Regions from separate parts of the Rhizobium sp. LjRoot98 genome, predicted to be linked through region 1. Evidence: predicted binding sites of a transcription regulator. Region 1 holds the regulator's gene; each other region holds the start of a gene.
What was found. The regulator LexA, encoded in region 1, represses DNA repair genes until DNA is damaged. The targets are predictions, from matches to a motif close to TGTTCNNNNTGTGTTCNG.
Positions count from the first base shown of each region.

Region 2: a site for LexA is predicted at 3,104-3,121, ahead of ACSQ3J_RS03555 (PA0069 family radical SAM protein). Genes of this name have one in related genera too.
Region 3: a site for LexA is predicted at 4,504-4,521, ahead of parE (DNA topoisomerase IV subunit B). Genes of this name have one in related genera too.

Region 1 is NZ_CAXUPW020000017.1:16,457-23,015, forward strand. Features, by position in the region: gene ACSQ3J_RS28690 (hypothetical protein) at 1-123, opposite strand, end outside; gene ACSQ3J_RS28695 (hypothetical protein) at 153-635, shown strand; gene ACSQ3J_RS28700 (hypothetical protein) at 556-1,209, shown strand; tRNA gene ACSQ3J_RS28705 (tRNA-Cys) at 1,278-1,351, opposite strand; gene lexA (transcriptional repressor LexA) at 2,441-3,151, opposite strand; gene ACSQ3J_RS28715 (hypothetical protein) at 3,415-3,735, shown strand; gene ACSQ3J_RS28720 (hypothetical protein) at 3,795-4,073, opposite strand; tRNA gene ACSQ3J_RS28725 (tRNA-Asn) at 4,295-4,369, shown strand; gene ACSQ3J_RS28730 (SDR family oxidoreductase) at 4,444-5,358, opposite strand; gene ACSQ3J_RS28735 (TetR/AcrR family transcriptional regulator) at 5,452-6,057, shown strand; gene ACSQ3J_RS28740 (APH(3'') family aminoglycoside O-phosphotransferase) at 6,195-6,559, shown strand, end outside.
Region 2 is NZ_CAXUPW020000001.1:711,318-717,876, forward strand. Features, by position in the region: gene ACSQ3J_RS03530 (tetratricopeptide repeat protein) at 1-642, shown strand, start outside; gene ACSQ3J_RS03535 (4-(cytidine 5'-diphospho)-2-C-methyl-D-erythritol kinase) at 655-1,581, shown strand; gene moaB (molybdenum cofactor biosynthesis protein B) at 1,568-2,110, shown strand; gene ACSQ3J_RS03545 (hypothetical protein) at 2,218-2,346, shown strand; gene ACSQ3J_RS03550 (hypothetical protein) at 2,431-2,967, opposite strand; gene ACSQ3J_RS03555 (PA0069 family radical SAM protein) at 3,190-4,347, shown strand; gene ACSQ3J_RS03560 (ribonuclease HII) at 4,494-5,177, shown strand; gene ACSQ3J_RS03565 (hypothetical protein) at 5,448-5,675, shown strand; gene ACSQ3J_RS03570 (F0F1 ATP synthase subunit B) at 5,856-6,347, opposite strand; gene ACSQ3J_RS03575 (F0F1 ATP synthase subunit B) at 6,358-6,559, opposite strand, start outside.
Region 3 is NZ_CAXUPW020000006.1:64,472-71,030, reverse strand. Features, by position in the region: gene ACSQ3J_RS19505 (NAD-dependent epimerase/dehydratase family protein) at 1-157, opposite strand, end outside; gene ACSQ3J_RS19500 (EamA family transporter) at 154-609, opposite strand; gene ACSQ3J_RS19495 (FAD-binding oxidoreductase) at 725-2,047, opposite strand; gene ACSQ3J_RS19490 (UbiA family prenyltransferase) at 2,044-3,486, opposite strand; gene ACSQ3J_RS19485 (alpha/beta hydrolase family protein) at 3,613-4,497, opposite strand; gene parE (DNA topoisomerase IV subunit B) at 4,739-6,559, shown strand, end outside.

The DNA of each region.
Region 1 (6,559 bases):
GGGATCGCGCACGAAGGCGTAACCTACCATCAGTGGGAACCGTTTCACGATGCACGCGTCCGTCCGGTGAAGCGAAGCGAGGGGAAGACGCTGACGACGGTGAAGACTGGCGGGCGTCTGCATGACGGACGTGGCCAATATCGATCTGCTATGTGGAGAAGAACAAGAGCCGTCACGGCACGATGCGCTATTACCTGCGCATCGATGGAAAGCGGATATGCCGACTTCCGGATGATATTCAGAGCGAGCAATTTTCCATTGAATACTGGAAGGCCTGCAAGACCGCCCAGCCCGTGATGGCGCGTGTCGATATTCCGAAAGCTCTGTCCTTCATCGTGAAGCCAAACAGCTTCCGGCTCTGCGTGGAATACATGTGCAGCAACGCTTTCACCACGCTCGACAAGTCCACGCAGGATCGCCGGCGGAATATCATGGAGGCGATGTGGCTGGAACCGTTGAGCGAAAAAGACGGCAGGCTATTTGCCGACATGCCGGTGTCAAAAATGGATGTGGAAAATTTAGAGGTCCTGCGGGATCGCAAGAAAGAGGTGCCCTTTGTGGCTGACGATGCGCCGTGTCTTCGACACGAAGAAGGATGGCAAGCCCGTGGTGCCGAACATCGCTCGGCTCGTTGAACCATTCCGCGCCTATAGCGACGGGCACCACACCATCGCGCCCGACGAGATCGGCAAGTTCATCGATCACCACGGCCAGAAGTCGAAAGCCGTACTGGCGCTGTCGCTGTTAATGCAGACCGGCTTTCGCGTATCGGACTTGGCTGTTATCGGCCCGCAGCATCGGTGTGGCGATATTCTCAAGCTGCGGCTATTCAAGAACCGCAACCGGACGCCGGTGGATATCGAGATTGCCATTCACCCGATCCTTGAAGCCGTGATGGAGTTGCACCCTGTCACCGGGCTCACCAATGTGCGGACTGAGTTCGACAAAGCTTTCACAGTGAAGGGACTTGGAAACAGAGTGTCCGCATGGTTCAGCCAGGCAAGGGGCTGGCAACTGATCAGGCGCACAACGAAGCCACCGACTATATGCTGGAAGCGATGTTCGGCTGGAAGGACGGGAAGACATCCAAGATCTACACGCGCAACGCAGACCATGCGCGGCTGGCCAGACAGGCCGTATCGAAGATCAACTGTGATGGGATGGGCACGAATTGCTCGAAAGCAAGGACGGGACGGAGGGGTGAAATAGGAACCGACTGCCACACCCGCTATATTTTCGATTGATTTCAAGGTCTTACTGGTGGAGCAAGAAAGGTTTGGAGGCCTCGCCCGGAATTGAACCGGGGTGCAAGGATTTGCAGTCCTCTGCGTCACCACTCCGCCACGAGGCCTCACCAGTTCAAATAGTCGAACTGTGGCGGCGGTTTAGAATGATCCTAGACAAATCGCAAGAGGGTATTTCTGAAAAACGTTCTTGGTCATTTCTGAGATGCCGTTTCCGAACCCTTCTTCCACAGCTTTGGGGATGAACAAGCCGGTGTGCGAGGAGCCGAAAACGAGATTGCGGCGTCCCGGTCAAAGCGCCACGTCCCTGCCCTGTTGCCGGGCGCATTCTCACGAAGGTGACGGGCGACGGATTCGTGAATTGGTGCGCAAGTGCTGCCGTCGGCTGTTCGATTGATGAAGCGCCAAAGCCCTTAGCGAAACGGCACTGTTTCTAACGCCCTAACGATGCCAATCGTTCAGCTCTTGGCTGGAGCGATCCGCATTATCTGTCCACGTCTCAATTGACGCGCGGGCAACCCTGGCGGTTTGCAAGTTTCAAGACAGTGTATTCGCCACGGCGTCCAATGCCGTCAACGACAACAAGGCGCCGGTTTATCGAGCGGATGCCGGGATCACGCATTCCGTACTGATAGGCACGGCGGATTGCCTGCCGTTCACTGCAATTGCTGCGCGGACGATACTCATTATTGTATCGCCGGTCTCTGTATTCAACTGCGGGACTGTCGCGTCCGATGTATATGTCCAAGGATTGGGCCAACGATGCTGGTGCCTGAACAGTCGAAATGACTGTGGCCATCAATGCCACGACCAAAACTTTTGTAAAAACGGTTCTCACATTGGCCTCCTGGGTTCCGTCCACGAATAGAGCCGATAGGTCAACGAAATCCTACTAAATAGGTTCCAAAAATAGGGTGCGATAGGGGAACGGCAACATTTGCCGATGCGCAAGCCGCATTGAAAATTCATAGGCTTACAGCCCGTTAATCGGGCGTATTGAAGGAAAAATCATGTCCCTTATTTCCGCCGCTACTCATGATTTAGAGTGCTCCGGTCGGTTCATGAGGTCGCTAAGGCATTATCTTTCAGGGGGCAAAACTATCGTCGCGCCGGACGGTGACAGGTTTGCAGCCATGTCTACAAATCACGCAATCTTCCCCACTCCTTTAAGCTGCCATAGCTGAAGTGATATCAGATCAATGATAACGGCGGATCAGCCCGACGAGTTTTCCCTGTATCTTGACCCGGTCCGGTCCAAAAATCCGCGTCTCATAGGCAGGGTTGGCGGCTTCCAGGGCGATCGAGGCGCCTTTGCGGCGAAACCGCTTCAATGTCGCTTCCTCGTCATCAACCAGGGCGACGATGATTTCACCGGGGCTGGCGCTGTTCGTATTGCGGATGATGACCGTGTCGCCGTCGAGAATGCCCGCCTCGATCATCGAATCACCGCGCACTTCAAGTGCGTAGTGCTCACCGGTCCCAACCATCTCGAGCGGCACGGAAATATCATGTGTATTGTTCTGGATCGCGGAGATCGGTACGCCGGCGGCGATCCTGCCCATGACCGGTATGGAGACGGTATCGTTGTTTGCGGCGGCCTTGACGGGTGCGGCAGGTGCCGGTTGTGCACCAAGACTGCCCTGGATGACGCTCGGTGAAAAGCCGCGCTTGGGCTGGAGGCTCGTGGTATAGGCTTCTGGTAACTTGATCACTTCCAGCGCCCTCGCCCGGTTGGGCAGACGCCGGATGAAGCCTCGCTCCTCAAGCGCTGTAATCAGCCGATGAATGCCGGATTTCGACGCAAGATCCAGTGCATCCTTCATCTCGTCGAACGATGGCGGTACGCCCGATTCCTTCATTCTTTCGTGAATGAACAGAAGCAGTTCCTGTTGCTTGCGGGTCAGCATGAACGATCACTCCAGAATCGAGAAACAAATCAAGAACGAACACTATCTGTTCCATATGTGTTCCGCAAGTCCCTAAAATTCGTGAGTGTTTTCAACGCAACAGAAAATCATGCTGCATAGCGGCTCCTTTCCGCTCAGCATTCCGCCTGCCATTTATCGCGGGAAGCTATCTGTTGGAACCTTTGCGCGGCCGGTACCGTTTCGGTTTATCTCGTAACAATGCGATGGACGGCCTGCTCCGGATGCCGTCCGAGGAGGCTTTGATGGCGAAATACACCGATGAGCGCGCTTCCGATGCCGATGTGCAGAAAACCGTGGAATTGAGCGGCGTGCAGGCCCGTCAAGGCTTTTTAGGCCGGCCGGTACTGATGGTATTAATCTGCGGCCTGGTCCTTGCAATGCTCGCCTGGGCCGGTGCGGAAGTGTTTGGCGAAAGCACAGACAACGACGCTGCGACCAAGGTTGAGGAAAAGCTGCCTGCCCCGAACAATGGCGCTCCGGCCACGCAGGGAACCCCGGCCGATCCGGCGCAAATGGCACCTGCGGACAAGGACCCGACGCCACAGACAGGCTCAGGCGGATAAGCGGATCGGATCCGGCTCAAGCCTCTGCCGAATCGGGAGAAGGCCTTACGCCCAGCTTCCTAGCTGGAAGCCGGCCATTTGCGCGCCCACCAGACCGAAAGCCGCCGCCGCTTTCGCCGGACGAAGGCAAGGTCGTGCGACAGGACGAGAAGGCCAAGGGGAATCATCCAGAAACCGAGAACCGGGAGAAAACCGAGAATGCCGCCAAAGATCAGCGCGCCGCCGATGGAAATGCGCAAAAGGCGCGATTGCGGCAGCCGCATGCGCCACGTGCCGATGACGAGTTCGTGGGTGCGGGCATCGATGCCGAATTTTTTTGTTTTCCGCTGTTCTGCCATCAAATACCACCTGCCAAATGTCTGGCCACCCGCCATGCCCTGCGAACGCTGCAATCCTGCGGGTTTACCCCCGGCAAATCAACGGCGCGCTTTCAACTCTCACATGGGGAGTTGTCCACAATCAGACAAGATTGTGCATTTTTTTTGAAAAACCGCTTGGCAAATCGGAAAAGCATTTGTATTAGCAGCCTCACTTCTGCAGCACACACCGCCGCAGATTATCCCTGGTAGCTCAGCGGTAGAGCATTCGACTGTTAATCGACAGGTCGCCGGTTCGAATCCGGCCCGGGGAGCCAATTTCCAAAGGCCTTGCTGAAAAAGCAAGGCCTTTTTGGTTTCTGGCAATACCGCCCTGCGCCGCCTTCATGTCCTACCGGTAACCACTGGCGTCCGCCGGTTTTCCGGCATCCTGCACCTCGGTCATGTAGCGCCAGCAGTCCGGCCGCGATCCGTCGAGATCGGTAAAGCCGTAAATCTTGGCGAGATCGCCGCTTGAGGTCGATTGCCCGTTGAGGCGTCCCCGCTCCGGATCCGCAGCCAGGGCTGAAACGGCGCGGCCGGTAAAGCGCGGGGTTTCGGAAATCACGAAATGCGGCTGGGCCTTTATCGCTTCCATCCAGTTTTCCTCGCGCACACCAAAGATGTCGAGCATCATTTCAGAACGCATCCAGCCTGGAGAGATTGCCACCGATGTCGCTGCATGCGGCGCCAGATCCTGCGCGTGTGCCCACGCCATGCGAATGACACTGGTCTTGGCGAGATCGTAGAACGGGCTGAGCCGGTAGTGGGTGGCATTGTATTGCGCCGTGCCATCGGTCATCTCGACCAGCAAGCCACCAGGATTCTCGATCATCAATGGCAATGCGTAATGGGCGGTGACCAGATGGGTATCGATCGCCAACCGCAAGAGTTTCAGGCCATTTTCAAGCGAGTGTTCCCAGACCGGCTTGTTCCATTCGGTCAAATACTCGCCGCCCCAGATGTCATTGACAAGGATATCGAGCCGCTTTTCGTCGCGGCGGATGCGGGCGACCACAGTCTCGACTTCGGCGTGGATGAGATGATCCACCCGCACGGCAATGCCTTTGCCACCAGCCTGTGTCACAAGTTCAGCGGTTTCTTCGATCGTTTCCGGGCGGCCATAGTCCGATTGCCGGGTTCGTGTTGTGCGGCCGGTCACGTAGACGGTTGCGCCCGCTGCCCCCAGTTCCACGGCGATGCCACGGCCAGCACCACGCGTCCCGCCGGCCACAAGTGCGATTTTCCCTTGCAGGTCGCTTACCATGTGAATGTCCTCCTTACTGGAATCGGAACCACAAACAGAGTTGATAATAACCGAACGTTCGTTCATAAACAAAGTGAACGCAAGGGGAAAATAATGCCGCGCCCACGCACATTGTCTGACGAACACCTGCTTGATCTGGTGCTGACGCTGATCCACGCAGAGGGGCCGGAGACGGCGACGTTTGCCGCTGTCTCCAAGGCAAGCGGCCTGTCCGGCTCGACACTGGTGCAACGTTTTTCGACCAAGGCAGCGATGCTGCGTCAGGCTTTGCTGCATGCCTGGGATCAGCTGGACGCCGAGACGGCCCAGCTGTGCGAAGCAATCCCTAGGACACCGCAAGGTGCCGTTACCTTGCTTGCCGGTCTGTCAGGAAATTATGGTGACAGCTCTGCCGTCTATGCCGACGGCCTGCGTTTGTTGCGAGAGGACTTTCGGGATCCCCAACTGCGAGCGCGGGGTGCAGCCTGGGGGCGAACGCTGGTCGGGGCCCTCAGCACGTGTTTTACGAATGCCAACCGCCCGGAAGTGACCGCACGGCTGATTCTTGCTCAATGGCAGGGCTCACTGGTTTGGTGGGGATTTGAGGCGAATGGTCCGGTCGTGCCTTATGTCGAATCGCAGCTTCAGGAATTTCTCGCCGAACTCGGCCATTCACCTCGCCCCTCGCCGGCCGTCGCCGCCAAGCGAGATTTCGCGTAAAAACTTGGACATTTTCTGTCCGGTGATGGTGAAATCGCGGCTCGCAATATCTATCTGGGGCGGAGGCGTGAAATCGCCTTCGCCAAGCAAGTCGTGGGGGATGGTGCGTGACTGACTATCGATCCCGTGCAGCCCGGTTGAAGAGCTTTTCTCTCGGAAGCCAGTGGATTGCCTATCATCACGGCGAATCGGGTGATGCGCTGTTTCGGCGTGCCGATGGTAGCGCCTATGCCAAAGTGGCGACCGGCAGCGGCGTGGCGCTGCTGGATGACGAGCGCCGGCGCACTGCATGGCTTGCCCCCTTCAAGATCGGATCCCCGACCGTTCTCGATTGGCAGGTGTCGGACGACGTCGCATGTCTCGTGACAAGCGCCGTGCGCGGCATTCCTGCGGACCAGCTCGAAGCAGCGAGCCTTCTCAAGGCCTGGCCTTCGATCGCGGCGCGCGTGCGCGATCTCCACGCTATTCCGGCAAAAGATTGCCCGTTTGACCGTGGGCTTCA
Region 2 (6,559 bases), on a different contig from region 1:
AGCGTGCTGTCGGACGCCAAGGACTACAAGGAGATGGGCCTGGTCTATGACCGTGCCGTCGCGGCGATCGGCCCGGTGCCGCAGCGCAGCGACTGGACGATCTTCTTCCAGCGCGGCATCGCCTATGAGCGCCAGAAAATGTGGGACAAGGCCGAGCCGAGCTTCAAGAAGGCGCTCGACCTCAATCCTGACCAGCCGCAGGTGCTGAACTATCTCGGCTATTCCTGGGTCGATATGAACATCAATCTCGAGGAAGGCCTCGGCATGATCCGCAAGGCCGTCGATCTGAAGCCGGACGACGGCTACATCGTCGATTCGCTCGGCTGGGCCTATTTCCGGATGGGCCGTTTTGACGACGCTGCGGTCGAGCTGGAGCGCGCGGTCGAGCTGATGGCGGGTGATGCGACCATCAACGACCATCTGGGCGATGCCTATTGGCGCGTCGGCCGCAAGCTCGAAGCCGTGTTCCAGTGGAACCAGGCCCTGGCGCTGAAGCCCGAGGAAGCGGAAATCCCGAAGATCAAGGCGAAGATCGAAAGCGGCTTGCCGCCGGTTGAGGTCAAGGTGCCGGCCGCCGCCGAGGCAGGCGATACCCAGCCGAAGAAAGTGGCTCCGGACGTCGCTGCCGGCAAGAAATCCTGATTTCGCCTTTCAATGGCAAGTGAGGATGGAATTTTAGGATTTTCGCTGACGCGGACCGCGCCGGCGAAAATCAATCTGGCTTTGCACGTCGTTGGCCAGCGGGCCGACGGTTATCATCTGCTGGAAAGCCTCGTGACCTTTGCCGATGCGGGAGACCGCATCGGCTTTTCCCTTTCAGATGAAGACCGGTTTACCATCTCCGGCCGCTTTTCCGCCGATCTGCCGCTTGCCGGCGAGGCTGCGGCGGGGAACCTGGTGCTTAAGGCGCGTGACCTGTTGCGGGGCCATCTCAGCGAAAAGGGCATCAAGGCGGGCCCAGTTCACCTGCATCTCGAAAAGAACCTGCCGGTCGCTTCTGGTATCGGCGGCGGCTCGGCCGATGCGGCTGCCACGCTTCTTGGGTTGCTTGAATTGTGGCAGGCGTCCATCAATCCAGGGAGCCTGCAGGAGATCGCGCTAAAGCTTGGCGCCGATGTGCCGATGTGTCTTCATGGCCGACCGCTGGTTGCGCGCCGCATCGGGGAAGACATCGATGCGATTGCCGAATTTCCGGCCTTCCCGATGCTGATCGTCAACCCGCTGAAGGCGGTCTCGACGCCGGTGATTTTCAAGCTCTTGAAGGACAAGACCAAGCCGCCGCTTTTGATGCCGCCGGGCAGGCGATCGCGTGACGGCTGGATCGATGCGCTGACAGGCCTGCGCAACGATCTGGAGCCGCCCGCCCGCGAACTCGAGCCGGACATCACTTCAGTCTCTGAGGCGCTTGGTCTGACGGAGGCCTGTCTTGTCCGGATGTCCGGATCGGGTGCCTCCTGCTTCGGCCTTTACGCAAGCACTGAAGCCCGGGACGAAGCGGCAGCTGTTCTTTCCAGGCAACACCCTAACTGGTACGTTCTGGCCTGCAACAGCGTTGATGGAGACCACGATGACCGAGGCTAAATCGCCAAGACCTTTCGTTCCGGTCGGGATCGCGGTGCTCACCGTCTCCGATACCCGCACGCTGGCTGACGACCGTTCCGGCGATACGCTGGCCGCCCGCATCACCGATGCCGGACACCGGCTCGAGGCCCGCGCCATCGTTCCGGACGACAAGCAGAGGATCGCGGCACAGGTGAAGGCCTGGACGTTGACCGACACGATCGACGTGGTGATCACCACCGGCGGCACGGGTTTTACCGGACGCGACGTGACGCCTGAGGCGCTGGAGCCTCTGTTTGAAAAGCGCATGGACGGCTTTTCCGAGGTCTTCCACCGGATTTCCTATGACAAGATCGGCACCTCGACGATCCAGTCACGCGCCACCGGCGGCGTTGCCAATGCCACCTTCATCTTCGTGCTGCCGGGCTCGCCCGGCGCCTGCAAGGACGCCTGGGACGGCATCCTCAAGCAGCAGCTCGACTACCGGCACATGCCGTGCAACTTCGTCGAGATCATGCCCCGGCTGGACGAGCACCTGAAACGCGGCTGACCGCCACTTTTCAAACGGCCCAATCCTTCCTGTTCCATTCGTAACAGCGCGCCACGATGCAGCATCGTAGAACTGTCCTCATCGGGAGACGGAATGAGGAGGACAGAATGGCAGGCTCACCCACCGGTGATGCGACCTCCCTCCCCATCCAGATCTCGGCAGACAGCATGAAGGCGGCGGATTTCACGTTTCGAAAGCCGTCCCGCAAAGCGATACGACGCGGCGGCTGGGTTTGACGCGGCAAGCCATTTTAACGGTTCATTTTTTCATGACGGCAGGGCAGGTCCGAAAGGGCCTGCTCTTTTTGCGGTGGGCCGCGCCTACAGGTTTTCCGCACCCGGGCGGTTGGCGATGGCCACCCATGCCGGCACCAGTTCGCTGCCAAGCTTGCGTGCCGCCCGGCCATTGGCAAAATCAGCAAGCTGCATCGATGTTTTGGCGATCGCTGCCGCCTGCTGTTTCGATAGCAGCAATCCCTGTTCCAGCGGTGCCGGACGGGTGACGATGCGCTGCAGGAATGGCCGGCGATACTGCCTCGAAGGTGAGAAACGCGCCGGCATCTTGTTCAGCGACATATATTCCGCCACGTCGTCGATCCAGCGCCCCGCCGGCCTGGCGCCTGCTTCAAGCAAAAGCAGCCAATTGCCACGCGCGGAACGGACGATGTCGGTCATGTCCCAGCTCGTACAGAAACGGGCGCCCGCAGCATCTGCCACACGGCTCGAACCATCCTGTGAGGCATGATCGAGAATAATCACGTCGCTCACCAGCCCTTCCACGGCACCCGCCACCAGCGCCGAAAGTGTCTGCGCCAGTTCAGCTTCATTATCGCGGGTTTCGGTGATGATCGTCAGCATTGCCGTCCATACCGCATTGCACACAAATTTTCCACACGCCCTTCTTCCCCGGGCGATTAACTTTTGATTCATGATGAATGCACCGGCATTCGCACCCAGGAACGATTACCCGTATCCGAGCCATGCATCGGATTTTTGTTCTTGCATTGTTCTCATTTTCGCGATAGGAAAATAATCAGAGGACATCGGAGAGTCTGTACCGACTGTCTCCCGGAGAAACCCATGAACGAGCTGTCTCAGATCAGGCAGGGCGCTTTGGCGCCTGCCAATACGGCAGATATGGCCGAAGCGATGATTGCCAGCTCCGGGCTGCGCATCGAGATCGACCGGCGGCGTGGACGTGGCGCGGCGATCAATTCGTCCGGCCGGTTCGAACAGGTGTCGCGGCAGCTCGAAGATGACGGCTGGGATTCACTGGAGGACCTGCCGGTCTTCAAGACCGAAGTCCAAGTGGAGAAACCGCGTTCGATCATCAGCCGCAACGATTCACCCGACATTCCTTTCGACCGCTCCGTCAACCCCTATCGGGGATGCGAGCATGGCTGCATCTATTGCTTCGCCCGCCCGACCCACGCCTATATGGGCCTGTCGCCGGGGCTCGATTTCGAGGCAAAGCTGTTTGCCAAGCCGGACGCTGCAAAGCTGCTGGAGCGGGAACTGGCCAAGCCCGGCTACAAGGTCCGTCCGATCGCCATCGGCACGAATACCGATCCCTACCAGCCGGTCGAGAAGGAATGGCGGATCATGCGCCAGATTCTCGAAGTTTTGAAAGCCGCTGATCATCCGGTGATGATCGTCACCAAATCGGCGATGGTGATGCGTGACATCGATATCCTGGCCCCGATGGCTGAGAAAGGCCTGGCGAAAGTCGGTCTGTCGGTGACGACGCTCGACCGCAAGCTTGCCCGCCTGATGGAGCCACGGGCCTCGACGCCATCCAAGCGGCTGGAAGCCATCAAGGCGCTGTCCGAAGCCGGCATTCCCTCAACGGTGATGATGGCGCCGGTCATTCCGGCCCTCAACGACCATGAGATCGAACGGGTGCTGGATGCGGGCAAGACCGCTGGAGCAACGAGTGCGAGCTACGTGCTGTTGCGCCTACCGATCGAAGTCAGCCCGCTGTTTCGCGATTGGCTGCTGCGCAATTATCCGGATCGCTACCGCCACGTCATGTCGCTGGTCCGCTCGATGCGCGGCGGCAAGGATTACGACGCGGAATTTGGCAAGCGCATGAAGGGTGCCGGTCCCTATGCCTGGCAGATCGGCCGCCGTTTCGAGCTGGCCGCCAAGCGGCTGGAACTGAATTTCACCCGGCGCCCGCTGAACTGCGATCTGTTTGTGCCGCCGTTGGGGACCGGTGTTCAACTGTCACTTCTCTGACGGGCAACAGGATTGATCCGGGCGCAATCCCGAAGATCGAATACCGATGCTGCTTCTTGCCCCGAGGCAGCATGGGTCATCCTCCGGCAACCGCCTCATTGCCGAAGGACTTGCAGGGAATCGGGCTTGTATGCGAGTTTCGCCGCATGTCACGACGCACACCGCCCGATTCCCCCTTTCTTTTCGACACCATTGAAGGCCCCGATTTCAGCTTCGAGCTGGCTGGACGCCGCGATGGATTGTGGCCAGTCGCAGGAACCGATGAAGCCGGACGCGGTCCCCTCGCAGGCCCGGTCGTTGCCGCCGCCGTCATCCTCGACCCCGACAACATTCCCGAAGGCCTGAACGACAGCAAGCAGCTGTCGATCGCCCGCCGCGAGGAATTGTTCGAGATCATCCTGTGCACTTCCATCGTCTCGATCGCCTCGTCCGGAGCAGGCAGGATTGACGACACGGATATCCGCAAGGCAAGCCTCGACGCGATGCGCCGGGCTGTAGCGGGCCTGTCACAGGCACCGGCGCTGGTGCTGGCCGACGGCCGCGACATACCACCTGGCCTTGCTTGCATGGGCAAGGCTGTCGTCAAGGGCGATGCCCGGTCGCTGTCGATTGCGGCCGCATCGATCATTGCCAAGGTAGCACGCGACCGCATGATGACCCGTGCCGACCTGGTTTTCCCCGCCTACGGTTTTGCCACCCATGCCGGTTACGCCACGCAGCGCCATCGCAATGCCATCGGCGATCATGGCCCCTGCCCGCTCCACCGGATGAGTTTCAGGCCATTGCGGCAAGACGGCGCTGAAATACCGAATGAAGAGTTGCCCGCCTGAAAACGTGACTGCACCGGCTTGGAACAACACCGCGTGTCCAGCGTTTAATACACCGGTCATTGACATAAAAAGACACAGCCGCGGTTTTTCTTGTGTGCGGCGTGCCGCGGGTAACAAACAACCGGGCGGACGGGTTATAGAACCAAGAACAATATCTACCCGCGATTCCCGTGAAAGGTTCGAACCGTGTTTTTTGGACTGATTTTCATCTCTGCGACAGCAGGGGCCAGCATTCCAGCAACGCCGGAACCAACCGCGGACGCCCTCCAATTGGATCTGCAGACCGCCTATAGCTGCAAGGATATCGACGGCCGCAAGGTCTGGAAGGGTGGGCTTGCCTATTACATCCAGTCATTCGTCTATGATGACGCGACGCCGGATGATGCAGGCAATATGGCTACCGACGCAGTCCTGGCTGAGGACAACAGCCCTGAGACGATGCAGGAGTTCGCGCAGGCCTGCCTGACGATGGCACCGACTGCGAGCATGGATAACTAAAAGGTTTATCCCGCAACGTTTCACTTTTTGACCGGCAAGCATCCGCCCCGAAGAAACTTCGCTGGCGGCGGCACGCCTGCGGGGTCGCTTACCCGGATCAATATCCGCAGACGATCCCGTCAGCAGACACAAAAAAGGCCGGCGCGAGCCAGCCTTTTCAAATCTCTATTGTGCAGACAATCAGTTCAGGCGGGTCTTGACGTCGCTGAGCGCCTTGGCGAACAGCGCTGCCTGTGTTGCCGCGTCCGACTTTGCCGTGATGACGCTTTCGGCGGCAGCAATGGCGATGTCGACGGCAGTGGCGCGAACCGAATTGATCGCGTCGGTTTCGGCCTGCTTGATCTTCTGTTCCGACAGGGCCGTGCGGCGAGCGACGAATTCGTCGGTCTTCTGCTTGGCTTCGGCAGTCAGCATTTCGGCTTCGCGTTCAGCAGCGGCAACGATGTTGGCGGCTTCAGCTTCAGCGTCCTTGCGCTTCTTCTGGTATTCGACCAGCAGAGCCTGGGCTTCGGCGCGCAGGCGCTTGGCTTCGGCCAGTTCGTTGGTGATACGGCCAGCGCGCTCGTCGAGCGACTTTGCCAGCATGCCCGGAACCTTGAGGTAGACGACGAGAGCGAGGAAAAGCACCAAGCCGACGGTGGCCCAGAATGTGGCCAGTGAGGTCAAATCCATGATGCTCTCCTTACTTCGCCGTTGCCTTGACCGCAGAAGCGATCTCGGCCTTCGATGCCTTGCCGCCGATCAACTGCTCGACAACGGCTGCCGCAGTTTCTTCAGCGATTGCGCCGACGTCGGCCAGAGCCTTCGTCTTGATATCGGCGATGCGGGCTTCCGCAGCGGAAATCTTGTTGTTCAGGCTGGCTTCGACCGCAGTACGATCGGCA
Region 3 (6,559 bases), on a different contig from region 1:
CATTGGTGACATCGCAATGGACGAAACGGACGCGGGCATAATGCGGCAGGTCGGACTTGACGATATCGGCAACGAGAACCTCTTGCCCCTCGTGAACCAGGCGTTCCGCCAGATGGCGCCCGACGAAGCCGTCACCGCCAAAAATGATATGTTTCATGATGCGCTCCCGATTTTTACTGTTTTTGTGCCCGCAGCTTCAAGCGATGGCTGGTCCTCGTGCGAGGACATGCCAGCCCCTGACAGGCCGGACTGGGCGATGAGAATGGTTCCGACGCAGATGAAGCCGATGCCGGCGATGCGCCAGGCGTTCAGATCCTCGTGGAAGACGAAATAGGCAAAGACGGCCACGGCCACATAGGCAAGGCTCAGAAATGGATAGGCGAAGGAGAGTTCCACCTTCGATAGTACGTAAAGGTGCGACACCATCGAAATGACGAAGGTGGCTAGTCCGGCGAAGACCCAGGGGTTGAAAACCACCTGGAAAATACGGGCAATGAAAGTATCAGCCGTGAAGCTCAACGGACCGAGCGAAAGCATACCCTGTTTTAGCATGACTTGTGCCGCAGCGTTGGTAATCACGGTGAAGAGAATGAATACGATATACTTCATGTCGATGCTCCCTGTTCCCGTCGCGATACCTACACGCAAGAGCGGTATATTCCGTGAAAATCGGGCGTTTATTTAATTCAAATTGTTCCTATTCTCATTTTGGCAAAGCCCATTCTCATTTCGGCAAAGAAAGGGCCGTCCGCTTCCAGAAATTCGAAACCATTGCCGGATCGCGCAAAGCTTCCAGCTGCCGCCAGCGCGGGAACGAGAAGTCAAAGGTTTGCGGGCTCATCCGCGCATCCTTGTAGGGATTGATGGCACCACCGGCCTCGACAACCATGGCGTCCAGCCGGTTGAGAAGCTTAAGGGTCTCTTCACCCTGATTGGCGAAATCCAAAGTCAGCGTAAAACCCGGCCTCGGGAAGGACAAAAATCCGCCTGAAATCTGCTCGCCGAACTTCTTCAACACTGTGAGGAAAGAGGCGTGGCCGGCCGCGCGGGCAGTCTCCAGCAACCGTGCCGTCAGCTCAGGCGCATTGCCCGCTGGATAGACGCTCTGGTGCTGGTAAAGGCCCTTGGGGCCATAAAGCCGATTCCAGTTGCCGATGGCATCCAGCGGGTGGAAATAACCCGGCCATTTCACCGTCTTGACCGTTTCGCCCGGCTTTTCCTTGCGGAAGTAAAGTTCGTTGAATGCCTTCAGCGTCAGCGTGTTCAAGAGATTGAACGGCGGCGCGAACGGAACCGACAATCGTCTCGCCTTCGGCATGTCCGGAAATTCGCAGGAGGCATCGGCATGATCACCGGCCAGAAGCACACCCCTGCCCGTCCTCTTTCCGGTGGCCAACTGGTCGATCCAGGCGACGGAATATTCGTGCTCGCCATCAACGGTTTCGACCATGCCGAAATATTCATTCAGGCTATCGAAGCGGATGGCGTGTTGCTGGATGTGGGCGGATGGCACCTTCATCAGCTGCAGGTCGACCGACAGGATCAGCCCCGTCAGGCCCATGCCGGCGATGGTGGCAAAAAACAGGTCGCGATTTTCCGTTGCCGAGCAGGTCAGTACCTCGCCGCTCGACCGCAACAATGTCAGGCCAAGCACATGCTTGCCGAAAGTACCGCGGGCGTGATGGTTCTTGCCGTGCACATCATTGGCGACGGCCCCTGCAACCGTGACCGACGCGGTTCCCGGCGTCACCGGCAAGAAAAACCGGTGCGGGATCGCTGTTTCGAGAATGGAGCGAAGCGTGACGCCGGCATCGCAGGAAATGATGCCGGTTCCCGGATCGAAACCGAGGATGCGGGTGCGTACCCGGCTCTCGATCAGCCTGCCCGCGTCGTTATGGCAACTGTCGCCATAGGACCGGCCGTTGCCGAATGGCAGGAAAGCGCCGGGCGCCGCAGTTTCACGCAGGTTCTCATAGGCATCGGGCGATACGGACTGCCGGGCGCGGCAATCGATCCGGCCCCAGCTGTCAAATTCGGCGGGGGTCATGGCGTTCCCAAAGCACCGGCGAGCACAAACATGGCGCCGAGCGCCATGGTGACGAGGCTGCGCCAGTCGCGCATGATGAACACCACAGGATCCTCATGCAGCATGCCGCGGCGGGCCAGCATCCAGATGCGCAGCAGCATATAGAGCACCAGCGGGCAGAGCGGCCACAGCGCCCAATCCAGCCTGTACATTTCCTGCATTTCCTTGCTGTGAATATAGAGCGCCAGAACCAGTGCAGAGGCAAAGGCCGAAGAAACACCGGCCTGTCCGACCATTTCGAAATCGACCGCCATATAGCCGCGCCCCGGCACCTGGTTGCCGTCGCGGCCGTCATATTCATCGAGCTCGACATAGCGCTTGACCAGCGCCAGGCTGAGGAAAAAGAAGATCGAGAACGACAGGAGCCAGAAGGACAGATCCGTGCCTGTGGCAGCAGCACCGGCGATGATGCGAACTGTATAGAGCCCGGCCAGTGTGAAGACATCGACCAAGAGCTTGCGCTTGAGCACAAACGTGTAGGCAGTCGTCGCCAAGGCATAAAAACCGAGTACGAGGGCGAAATCGTACGGCAGCACAGCCGTCAGCGAGAGCGAGGCAAGGAGCAGGCACAGCGCTATCATCAGCCCCATCGGCACCGACATCTGGCCGCTTGCCAGCGGCCGGTTGCGCTTCTTCGGATGACGGCGGTCGCTGGTGAGATCCGACAGATCGTTGACCACATAGACAGCAGAGGCAAGGAAGCTGAAGGCGAAGAACGCCAGGATGACGTTGACCACCGCATCCATGTGCAAGATGTCGTGGTTGAGGACCATCGGAACGCCGATCAGCACATTCTTTGCCCATTGATGCACGCGGATCGATTTCAGGGCTGCCAACGGGCTCGCCTTGCCGAGATCGAGCTTTTCGGCATCATGTGCCCGGCGCCATTTTTCGGCGGCGGCATCCGGCGCCACGACAATCGCCTTGCGGGCGGCATCAAACACCGGCACGTCATCGCGGCTGTTGCCCATATAGTCGAAACCGCCCTCGCCGAACTGTTCGATCAGTTTTTCCCGCTTGCGGCGGCTGGTGAGGTTGACGTCCGTGGTGCTGTGCAGGACGGAGGAAAAAGCGCCGGTATGAGCTGCAACCCCAAGCGCCACGCTTTCGGCGGCACCGGTGACCAGAATGACCTGCCGGCCGGTTTCGCGCTCGCGCGCCAGACGCTTGAGCACCGCCTCGCGATAGGGCCAGTCGGCCGCCTGGCGTCCGGAGCGTGCGGCAACCTCGTATTTCAGCCGCGCCTTGCCCTTCGTCATCCAGATAAGAACTGCAAATAGCATCAGCGGATTGCGCAACAGAATGATCGCCACGCCCTCCCAGAGCGTGTCGGCAGCAAGCAATGTGCCGTCAAGATCGACGCATAGCGGAATATGCCGCGTTTCTGTCCGAGCATCCATAAGATCAAACCCCGATAAAATATACCCGGGACAGTCCCATGTTCAGCTTTCGAAAGTGCAAACAGCGCTCGCCTTAAGGTTTCAAACTGCTGCGTTGGTTAATGAATCCCGGATATATTCGGTGTTTCAATCCAGCCCGATCCAGTTCAGTGCATCGCGCCAGTCCGTCATACGGACGGGGGTGCCGTGCGACCCTGTCTGGAAAAGGACGATGCGGGCGGGATAGTTCGCTTTCCTCAGCGAGCGGTAGAACGCGATCTGGCCGGACACGGGATAGACAGTATCGGCGCCGCCATGGCTGAAGAATATCGGCAGTTTCTTCTTGTAGGCGGCACTCTTGCTGAAAGCCGCATCAGAGGGACCGCCCATGATCATCATGCCCTTGAGGTCTGCAACAGCCTGCGGATTGCGGGTGAGGCCCCAGCAGATGAAACTGCCCATCGAGGCGCATGAGAGCACGACCGGTCGGCCAGGGGATTGCTGCCGGGCATAGGCAATCAATCCAGCGACATCGGCGACGCCCGCATCATCGAAGGAGCGCATGCTCGGGGCATAGTAGACGCCGCCATTTTCGACAGCGAGGTTCTTTAGCCGGTTGAAATTGCCGCCGAACGACCAGTCATTGGCGCCGAGCCGCCGGTCGCCGCCTCGGCCATGGATGAAGATGACGGTGAATGTCGCGCCCCTCGCAGCACCCACCCGCAGCACATCCAGCGGCCGGGTGGCGAGATCGAGCGTCTCGTTGACCTGCGCGCTCTTGACGCCGAGCGACACATAGGTTCGCCTTACCCGGCGTTCCGGCTCGGTGTCACGAGCGTGGATATCGCGCATCTTGTCGTAATCGACGACGCGGTAATCGCCGCCATCCTCCGTTTCCAGCACCGTTCCATAGGAAAACAGCTCGTCCTTAAAGGGCTTCAGCGGCGCGGCCTGTGCCGGCAAAACCAGGGCGGCCATGACGATTGCGGCAAAAAAGGCACGAAAGGTCAAATGAGTTGTGGACAGGTGCATCCGGAATGTTCCTCTTTTGATCCAAGCCTTGCCATCGGACCTTCCGCAAAGCAACAGTTGGGGCTATTGAAGGCACGATCGGCGTGTTGACGCGCGCGGCTGAGTGATTGGGCTGGCCTGGTCGCTCTCGCGCTGGGAATTTGGCAGAATTCCAGCGATTCGTGCAGACATTCCTGACGGCTCAGTCCGAACCTTGGGCCGGGCCTGAAGCCGCCACCACGGAAAGACATCAAAACAGACTATGACCGACAGCAACGATCTCTTTTCAGCAATGCCCCTGGTACCGAAGCCTGCGACGGATCCCGTCGTGCCAAAGCCGGTTGTTGCCACGCCCGCCGCCGCGCCGGTGGCGGAACAGCGCAGCAGTACCCCGGCGGCGCTGAAGGCCGATGCCGGCGATTACAACGCCTCGGCAATCGAGGTGCTGGAGGGGCTGGAACCTGTGCGCCGCCGTCCCGGCATGTATATCGGCGGCACCGACGAAAAGGCTCTGCACCATCTGTTTGCCGAAGTCATCGACAACTCGATGGACGAAGCTGTTGCCGGACACGCCAATTTCATCGACGTCCATCTCGACGCCGAAGGCTGCCTGTCGGTGACCGATAACGGCCGTGGTATTCCGGTCGAGAACCATCCGAAATTTCCGGGCAAGTCGACGCTCGAAGTGATCATGACCATCCTGCATGCGGGCGGCAAATTCGACAGCAAGGTCTACGAGACCTCCGGTGGTCTGCACGGCGTCGGCGTCTCGGTCGTCAACGCGCTGTCGGACATTCTCGAAGTTGAGGTTGCCCGTAATCGCAAACTCTATCGTCAGCGCTTTTCGCGCGGCATTCCGCAAGGCGGGCTCGAAGAACTGGGCGACGTGCAGAACCGGCGCGGCACGAAGGTCAAGTTCCATCCGGATCCGGAGATCTTCGGATCGCATGCCAAATTCGATCCCGCCCGGCTGTTCCGCATGGCGCGGTCGAAGGCCTATCTGTTCGGCGGCGTCGAAATCCGCTGGTCCTGCGATCCCTCGCTGATCGAAGGTACGGATACGCCGGACAAGGCGGTGTTCCACTTCCCCGGAGGCCTGAAGGATTACCTGCAGGCAACGATGGGCAAGGAATTCACCGTCACCCGCGAAATCTTTGCCGGCAAGACCGAAAAGACCGGCGGCCATGGCGCGCTCGAATGGGCCGTCACCTGGTATGGTGGCGACAGCATCGTACATTCCTATTGCAACACCATTCCGACACCGGAAGGCGGCACGCACGAAGCCGGCTTCCGCATCGCGCTCACCAAGGGCCTCAAAGCCTATGCGGAACTGACGCAGAACAAGCGCGCGGCGATTGTGACCACCGAAGACGTGATGATCTCGGCCGCCGGTATGCTGTCGGTGTTCATCCGCGAACCGGAATTCGTCGGCCAGACCAAGGACAAGCTGGCGACCGTCGAAGCGCAGCGCATCGTCGAGAACGCGCTTCGCGATCCCTTCGACCATTTCCTTGCCGATAACCCGCAAGAAGCCCACAAGCTGCTGGAATGGGTCATCGAGCGCGCCGACGAGCGTGTGCGCCGCCGCAAGGAAAAGGAAGTCACCCGCAAATCGGCGGTGCGCAAGCTGCGCCTGCCGGGCAAGCTTGCCGACTGCTCGCAGAATTCGGCCGAAGGGGCCGAACTTTTCATTGTCGAAGGCGATTCGGCTGGTGGCTCGGCAAAACAGGCGCGCAACCGCTCCAACCAGGCGATCCTGCCTTTGCGCGGAAAAATCCTCAACGTTGCCAGTGCTGGCCGCGAAAAACTCGGCGCCAACCAGCAGATCAGCGATCTCGTCCAGGCGCTCGGCTGCGGCACGCGCAGCAAGTACCGTGAGGAAGACCTGCGCTATGAGCGCGTCATCGTCATGACCGATGCCGACGTCGACGGTGCCCACATCGCCTCGCTGCTGATCACGTTCTTTTATCAGGAAATGCCGGAACTCGTTCGCGGCGGACATCTCTATCTGGCCGTACCGCCGCTTTACCGCATCACCCAAGGGGCAAAGACGCTCTACGCCCGCGACGACGCGCATCGGGTG